One region of the Oricola indica genome, then DNA from elsewhere that is predicted to be linked to it. Evidence: predicted binding sites of a transcription regulator. Region 1 holds the regulator's gene; the other holds the start of a gene.
The links. The regulator HrcA, encoded in region 1, represses chaperone genes, less so after heat shock. The targets are predictions, from matches to a motif close to GTTAGCACTCNCNNNNNGNGAGTGCTAAC.

Region 1 (4,211 bases):
GATTTTTGTGGGGCTATACCCAAGACCGCTCGCTGGAGGATTGCGCCCATCTCGGCTCGCTTGCCGCGTCCGTGGTCATCCAGCAGATCGGACCGCGCCCCCAGGTCTCGCTGCGCCAGGCAGCGATCGACGCCGGCCTGCTGAAGGGCTGACAAATAAAAAGGGCCGCTCACGCGGCCCTTTCCGTCCCCCGGCGATGTTCGGCCGGTCAGTTGAACTTGTAGCTGAGACGTCCGCGGACCTCGTGGGTCTTCACGTCCGCGCCGCCACCGATATTCGTGTGGAGATACTCCGCGCCGCCGACGATATGGTCGGAAAGCTGCATGTCGGCACCCGCGCCGACCGAGAGGCCGCCATCGCTCTCGCCGTCGGCCCACATGTGGCCGTACCCGACGGAGCCGGTGACGAGGAGATTGTCGATGGCGACACCGGCGCGAACCCTTGCACGCGCGGTCGCATCGACTTCCATGCCGCCGACATCCCAACCGGCCCAGTTAACATCCACTTCCGGCCCGGCAACGAACTGGCCGCGCTGCATCAGATAACCGGCATGCCCGCCGGCAACCATCGCCGTATCGTTGCCGTTATCGGTCCGGATTTGCCCGCCGCCAAGCTGAACGCCGGCATAGGCGCCCTGCCAGTTCGGCGACTGGTACTGCGTCTGGGCGGAGTATTGCGGCTGCGGAGCCGGATCGTAGTAAGTCGTGTCGGCAGCGTTCGCCACCGCGCTCAGCGAGGCAAGGGCCGCTGCGGTCGTCAGAAAGACGTTGATTTTCATCGGTAGCTCCATGGCTTTGGTTAAGCGATGGCTACCGGATTAGTTAAAATTTCTTTTCGAAGCGTGAAGCGGCATGGTTAACGCCGCTGAATCGACTCTGTTTTCAGGCGTCTTTTTCGGATTCCGGGTTCGGTGCGCCCGGTTCCGCTTCCGCCGTCTGCTTCGGACCGCCCTTGGCGACGCCGACCATGGCAGGCCGCAGCACGCGGTCGCCGATCTGGTATCCGGCCTGCACGACCTGGACGACCGTGTTGTTCGGCACCTCCGGATTGGGCACTTCGAACATCGCCTGATGGAAGTTCGGATCGAACTTCTGCCCTTCGGGCTCCAGCTTCCTCACGCCGTGGCGTTCCATGGTCGAATGCATGGAGCGTTCGGTCAGTTCGACGCCTTCGAGGAGTGTCTTCAGCGTTTCGTCGGCGGCTTCGCGCTGTTCCTCGGTGACATGGTCGAGGGCACGGCGCAGATTGTCGGCGACGCCCAGCATGTCGGCGGCGAATTTGGAAATCGCGAATGTCCTAGCGTCGCGCACTTCGCGCTCCGTACGCCGGCGCAGGTTTTCCATGTCGGCGGCCAACCGAAGCAGCCGGTCCTTCATATCCGTATTCTCGGCCTGGATCGCCGCGATCTCGTCTCCGATATTGACGGCCTCTTCGCTGGAGGTCTCGCCTTCCTCTCCTTCGGAGTCGTTCGCCCATGCCGATTTCTCGGCCGCGTTCGTCTTGCGACCCTTCTTGAGGATGTCGTCGGCGGCGCGTTTCAGCGCATCGCGGTCGTTCGGATTGATATTGGTGTTCATGTCTTCGGCAGCCGTCTTTTTCTCGTCAGCCATCTGGATGTCTTCCATGATGTTCGGGGATTTCTTTTGTCGGCGATATCGAGGTTTGACCGTGAAAAATCAAGGGCAGGCGCGAGATTCGCCGGTCGCGATGCGCAAGCCCTTGCCGCCCGGTCTCGGTCACGCGCGACAAGCCGCCATAACTAGCCGTCTTCCAGCAGTTTTCCGATCAGCTGCGCGGTATAGTCCACCACCGGCACGATCCGAGCGTAGTTGAGACGCGTCGGGCCGATGATGCCGATGGCGCCGACCACGTGGCGGTTCGAGTCCCGGTAGGGGGCGACCACCAGCGAGGAGCCGGACAGCGAGAACAGCCTGTTCTCCGACCCGATGAAGATCTTCACGCCGGAGCCCGATTCCGTGAGTTCGAGCATGCGCGCGATCTCGTCCTTTCGCTCCAGCTCGTCGAACAGGAGCTTCAGCCGCTCGATCTGTTCCTTGTCCTGGACGTTCTCGATCAGGTTGGAGCGGCCGCGCACGATCAGTTGTGCCGGCTGCCCGTCTCCATTGCCGGACCACATGGCGAGGCCGCGGGCGATCAGGTCGGCGCTGACCGCATCGACTTCGGAACGCAGGATTTCCTGGCGTTGGCCGATCGCCCGCCGCGCTTCCGACAGGCTGCGGTCACGGCCGTGGTGATTGAGATAGTTGGCCGCTTCCGAGAGCTGCGCGGCGGTCGTCCCGGCGGGCAGGTCTATGACACGGTTTTCCACTTCACCGGATTCCCACACCAAAACGGCGAGCGCCTTCTTTTCCTCGAGCCGGATGAACTCGATGTGCTTGAGGATTCCTTCGCGCTTGGTCGTCATGACGAGCCCCGCGCCGCGCGAAATGCCGGACAGCATCTGGCTGGCGTCGGTCAGCAGCTTCTCCATCGACTGGTGCTGGCCGTCGCGCTTGATCTGCGATTCGATCAGCGACCGCTCGGTGTCGTTCACCTCGCCGGTGTCCATGAAGGCATCGACGAAGAATCTCAGTCCCTGTTCGGTTGGCAGGCGGCCGGCCGAGACATGCGGCGAGTAGATCAGGCCGAGAGCCTCGAGATCGCTCATCACATTCCGCACCGAGGCGGGCGACAGTGACATGGGCAGCTTTTTCGACAGGGTACGCGAGCCCAGCGGCTCGCCTTCCTGCAGGTAGCTCTCCACGATCAGCCGGAAGATCTCCTGCGACCGGTCGTCGAGCTCGGAACTGAAATTGAGGTTTGTTGGCATCGTGCTACGCGACAGCTCCGGTTTCACATCATCTATATAATGCGCCTTCGCCCGATCAAACACGGGAAACGTCGATCGACGCACCCTATGCACGGGCGCGGCGTTCCTCTAGAACGCCCGCACGTTTGAGTCCAAGAGGTACATTCATGACGAGACCGTCCGGGCGCATGCCCGACCAGATGCGCGCCATTTCCTTCGAGCGTGGCGTTTCCAAACATGCCGAGGGCTCCTGCCTGGTGAAATTCGGCGACACGCATGTGCTTTGCACCGCGAGCCTCGAGGAGCGCGTCCCGCCATGGATGCGCAATTCCGGCCGTGGCTGGGTGACCGCCGAATACGGCATGCTGCCGCGTTCCACCGGCGATCGCATGCGCCGCGAGGCGTCGGCGGGCAAGCAGGGCGGCCGCACGCTGGAAATCCAGCGCCTGATCGGCCGCTCGATGCGCGCCATCGTCGATCTCGAAGCCCTCGGCGAACGCCAGATCACCATCGACTGCGACGTGATCCAGGCGGACGGCGGCACCCGCACGGCGTCGATCACCGGCGGTTGGGTCGCTTTGCATGATTGCCTCGACTGGATGCATAAGCGTCAGATGGCGTCGAAGACGCGGGTTCTCAAGGACCACATCGCGGCCGTTTCCTGCGGTATCTACAAGGGAACTCCGGTCACCGATCTCGATTACGCCGAGGATTCCGAGGCCGAAACCGACGCCAATTTCGTCATGACGGGCTCCGGCGGGGTCGTCGAAATCCAGGGCACCGCGGAAGGCGTCCCGTTCTCGCGCGACGAGTTCAATGCGCTGTTCGACCAGGCGTCGAACGCTATTCAGCAGCTCGTCGAAATGCAGAAACAGGCGGTCGGGGCCTGATGCCGGCCATGTTGCGCCCGGACGGCATATTGGAGACGGCGCTTTACGTGGCCGATCTCGACGCCGCCGAGCGCTTCTATGGCGAGGTGATGGGGCTCGATCGCATCGCCAAGGTCGAGGGGCGGCACGTTTTCTTCGCCTGCGGCACGGGCGTGCTTCTCCTGTTCCGGCCGGACCAGACGCTCCAGCCGTCCAGGAATCCGGCCATGCCGGTGCCGACCCATGGTGCGACAGGCCCGGGCCACGCCTGTTTCAAGGCAACGCCGGTGGATCTGGATGCCTGGCGCGGCCATCTGGAGGCTGCGGGCGTGGAAATCGAAGCCGATTTCCGCTGGCCGAATGGCGCCCGCTCCCTCTATTTCCGAGATCCGGCCGGCAACAGCCTGGAAATCGCCGAACCGAAACTCTGGGGACTGGAATGACGCGCAAACTCGAACCCGGCAAGCTCGTGCTCGCGACACACAATGCCGGCAAGCTGTCGGAGATGCGCGACCTGATCGGTCCGTTCGGCT
Region 2 (4,211 bases), 110 kb from region 1:
GCGGACCTGCGTCACGACTTTGCGGCCATGGACGTTGTCCTCGCCATCTTCCGTTTCAAGGCGATGGCCGCGCATCAACCGGTCGGTGAAGAGATTGGTCAGCAGGATCGCCGTCCAGCCGATCAGCCCGATCATGATGACCGAGATCGTCCTGGAGACCGCGCCCTTGAACTCCATCGGCAAGCCGGAGGCGGAGACCGCCACCGAAACAGCGAGCAGAATGATGGCGAGGCGGGCGGGACTGCGCGCACGGCCGATCGCCTGCCGCCACCATGAACTGCGGCGCAGCATGCGCGCGAGAGCTCGCCACAGAAGCGCATGGACGGCCCATCCGACGAAGATCGCAACGGCAAGCAGTATGAGCGGCCATGCCCAGAGGGACGCCAGCATATAGGTGTCGACTATGGCTTCTTCGGCGGTTTCGACGATCTCTTCCGGCATCGATCCTTGCAGCGGTTTGTAATGGCGTGGCCGCGCCGCAAAGCGCGCGAGAGGCTCATTCTTGTCCTTGAGCTAGGGCAAGTCTACCGCAGTGCAACAAAAAACCCGCGGGAAGGTTCCCGCGGGTCGATTGTCTGTCAGAGGCTTTGAGGCCGGATCAGAAGTCCATGCCGCCGCCCGGCATGGCCGGCATCGGGGCTTCCTTCTTAGGCAGTTCGGCGACCATGGCCTCGGTGGTGATCAGCAAGCCGGCGACGGAGGCTGCGTCCTGAAGGGCGGTACGCACGACCTTGAGCGGGTCGATCACGCCGGACGCGAACAGGTCCTCGAAGGCGTCGGTCTGGGCGTTCCAGCCCCAGGAGAAGTCGGACTTCTCGCGGACCTTGCCGACGATGACGGAGCCTTCGGCGCCGGCATTCGTGGCGATCTGGCGCATCGGCGCCTCGATTGCGCGGCGGATGATGTTCACGCCGACTTCCTGGTCGTGGTTCGCGGTCTCGACGCTTTCGAGCGCCTTGACGGCGCGCATCAGCGCGGTGCCGCCACCCGGCAGGATGCCTTCCTCGACGGCCGCACGGGTTGCGTGCAGGGCGTCGTCGACACGGTCCTTCTTCTCCTTCACCTCGACTTCGGTCGCGCCGCCAACGCGGATGACCGCAACGCCGCCAGCAAGCTTTGCAAGGCGCTCCTGCAGCTTCTCGCGGTCGTAATCGGAGGTGGTTTCCTCGATCTGGGCCTTGATCTGGTTGACGCGGCCTTCGATCTCGGACTTCTCACCGGCGCCATCGACGATGGTGGTGTTTTCCTTCTCGATAACCACTTTCTTGGCCTTGCCGAGCATGTCGAGCGTGACATTCTCGAGCTTCACGCCGAGATCCTCGGAGATGAAGGTGCCGTTTGTGAGGATGGCGATGTCCTGCAGCATGGCCTTGCGGCGGTCGCCGAAGCCCGGCGCCTTGACGGCGGCGATCTTGAGGCCGCCGCGCAGCTTGTTGACGACGAGCGTGGCGAGCGCCTCACCCTCGACATCCTCGGCGATGATCAGAAGCGGCTTGCCGGACTGGACCACGGCCTCTAGGACCGGGAGCATGGCCTGCAGGTTGGAGAGCTTCTTTTCGTGCAGCAGGATGTAGGGGTCGTCGAGCTCGACGCGCATCTTCTCCTGGTTGGTGACGAAATAGGGCGACAGGTAACCGCGGTCGAACTGCATGCCTTCGACGACTTCGAGCTCGGTCTCGGCGGTCTTGGCTTCCTCGACGGTGATGACGCCTTCATTGCCGACCTTTTCCATAGCCTCGGAGAGGAACTTGCCGATCTCGGCGTCGCCATTGGCGGAGATGGTGCCGACCTGGGCGATCTCCGAGTTCTGCGAGACCTTGCGGGCATTGGCCTTGAGTTCGGCGACGACGGCGTCGACAGCCTTGTCGATACCGCGCTTGAGGTCCATCGGGTTCATGCCCGACGCCACGGCCTTGGCGCCCTCGCGGACGATCGCCTGGGCGAGGACGGTCGCGGTGGTGGTGCCGTCGCCGGCCAGATCGTTGGTCTTGGACGCAACTTCGCGCACCATCTGCGCACCCATGTTCTCGAACTTGTCTTCCAGTTCGACTTCCTTGGCGACGGTGACGCCGTCCTTGGTGATGCGGGGCGCGCCGAACGACTTGTCGATCACGACATTGCGCCCCTTGGGGCCGAGCGTGACCTTCACGGCATTGGCGAGAATGTCGACGCCAAGCAGCATCTTCTCGCGCGCTTCGACGTTAAACTTGACTTCCTTTGCAGCCATTTTCGTTTTCCCTTGTTACGCTCAGGCGGCCTTTTTCGCCGCGGCTTCGGCCTCGATGACGCCCATGACGTCGGATTCCTTCATGATCAGGTAATCCGTGCCTTCGAGCTTGATCTCGGTGCCGGACCATTTGCCGAACAGGATGCGGTCGCCAACCTGAACGTCTAGCGGCTGGATCGCGCCCTTCTCGTCGCGCGCGCCGGAGCCCACAGCGACAACCTCGCCCTCGGACGGCTTTTCCTTGGCTGTATCGGGAATGATGATTCCCCCGGCCGTCTTTTCCTCGGGTTCGATGCGGCGGACCAGAATGCGGTCATGCAATGGACGGAACTTCATGCGTGTTTTCCTCCTGGACAAACGATGTTGAAGAGAGTTCCGCCGGCCGCCGTTCCCTTCGAACCGGCGGCTGGCGCGCGATCCGGATCGCGGCTTCGCGCGCCGGAAATCTGGTTTCGGATATTTTCGGATTCAAGAGGAGCGAAAGAAAAAATCAGCACTCGCCCGTATGGGCTGCTAACAAACTGATATTATTGACAGAATCAGATTTTTTCGTAGCGTTCTTCGGTGCAATAGTCCGAAAAGGAGTGGCAATGCAAGGCAAGAGCGCTTTCGAATTGCAACTGGAAGGCTACGGGCTGACAACAGCCCATATCCTCTATCGCATGCCGGACCATCCGGGCATCCTGCAGACCTATGTCTGGCAGGACTACGACCTGGCTCCGGAGTTTCCACAGATGTACGGATTTCTCGATTTCTGGGAGAACAATCTCGACGGCCCGCTGCATTCTGTGCGCTACTCGCACCAAAGGCTGATCAAGCCCGGCGAGTTTCGCCGCGTGGACGGCGAGATCGTGCTGCACTAGGGGCTTGCCCTAGTCGAGCGCCAGAACATCCGAGACGAGCCGCACGCGCTCGTCGGCCGTCTCGACCACGATGACCGCGTCGCCGCCTGCCTCGACGGTTTTGGCGGGGACTTCGATTTCGGCCGAAAGCTTGCCGGCAGCGTCGGTCTCGACCGTATCCAGCATGGTCAGGCTGTCGCCGCGGCGAAGGCCGATCCTGACGTCCTTGTTCCCGGGAAGGCCGGACGCCTCGACCTCGAACTTGCCGTCATCCTTTTTCTCGACGTCGACTTCGGGACCGCGCGACGGCTGGGCATCGACGCCAGGCAAGCCAATGCGATCGCCGAACTCGGCGATCTCGCGACTGAAATCCGGCGTGTCAGCCAGATAGTCGGAGACGGTCTTGCCGGCTGAATTGGCCGCATCCCGGATGTTCCGTCCGGCATCATCCATGGCCATCCGCGCCCTGCCAAGGAAATCATCGACTGCATCCTCTTCGAAGACTGGCATTTTCAGTTTGCCTTCGGGAAGGTCGGCAACCGTATCGGCGTCGTTGACGCGCAGGATTTCCCCCGGCTCGGTGCCACAGCGCTCGGCAAGCTGTTCAAGCGTCTCGCCCGGCTGCATTTCCTCAATGAAGCCGCATGTGGAGCGGGCGTTGGCCGGGGCGGCCAAAGCGGTCGTGGCGGCGATGACGATCAAGAAGGATGTGCGGCGCATAGCGGTCTCCCGGCTTGATGGAACGTGTGTCCATAGCCGGCGAGCCTGGCGAAAGGTTCCGCTTCAGGCTCCGCACCAGGTTCCCACCGGCTCGCGGCGGCCGCGCCACGAGACGGCGAGGCCGTTGCTGACAAGCAGCGCGCCGGCATCGCCGGCGGATGTCGCAATCGCGGCCAGTGTGCGGCCATAGCGGTCCTGTCCCTGCCGGACGATGCGGATCGGCTGGCCGTCGAGCAGGCGCGCGAGTGCGCGCGTGGCGGCAGCAGCGCGCTGCGTTTCCGCGCGACAGCGGCCCTTCACCTCGGGCGCATCGATATTGACGAGCCTGATCTTTTCGCCGGCGAGCCAAATCGTGTCGCCATCGACCACGCAATCGACCCCGCGGCCCACGCCACAAATCGGCATGGCGCGCGGCGCTACCG

Region 2: groES (co-chaperone GroES) is a predicted target of HrcA. The motif match lies at 2,717-2,745, and genes of this name have one in related genera.

Annotation. Positions count from the first base shown of each region.
Region 1 is NZ_OZ245747.1:508,949-513,159, reverse strand. Features, by position in the region: gene ACQK2M_RS02715 (adenosine kinase) at 1-152, shown strand, start outside; gene ACQK2M_RS02710 (outer membrane protein) at 209-778, opposite strand; gene grpE (nucleotide exchange factor GrpE) at 882-1,610, opposite strand; gene hrcA (heat-inducible transcriptional repressor HrcA) at 1,760-2,830, opposite strand; gene rph (ribonuclease PH) at 2,977-3,699, shown strand; gene ACQK2M_RS02690 (VOC family protein) at 3,708-4,121, shown strand; gene rdgB (RdgB/HAM1 family non-canonical purine NTP pyrophosphatase) at 4,118-4,211, shown strand, end outside.
Region 2 is NZ_OZ245747.1:397,934-402,144, forward strand. Features, by position in the region: gene ACQK2M_RS02105 (mechanosensitive ion channel family protein) at 1-441, opposite strand, end outside; gene groL (chaperonin GroEL) at 599-2,227, opposite strand; gene groES (co-chaperone GroES) at 2,249-2,563, opposite strand; gene ACQK2M_RS02120 (usg protein) at 2,818-3,090, shown strand; gene ACQK2M_RS02125 (hypothetical protein) at 3,100-3,789, opposite strand; gene ACQK2M_RS02130 (thermonuclease family protein) at 3,853-4,211, opposite strand, start outside.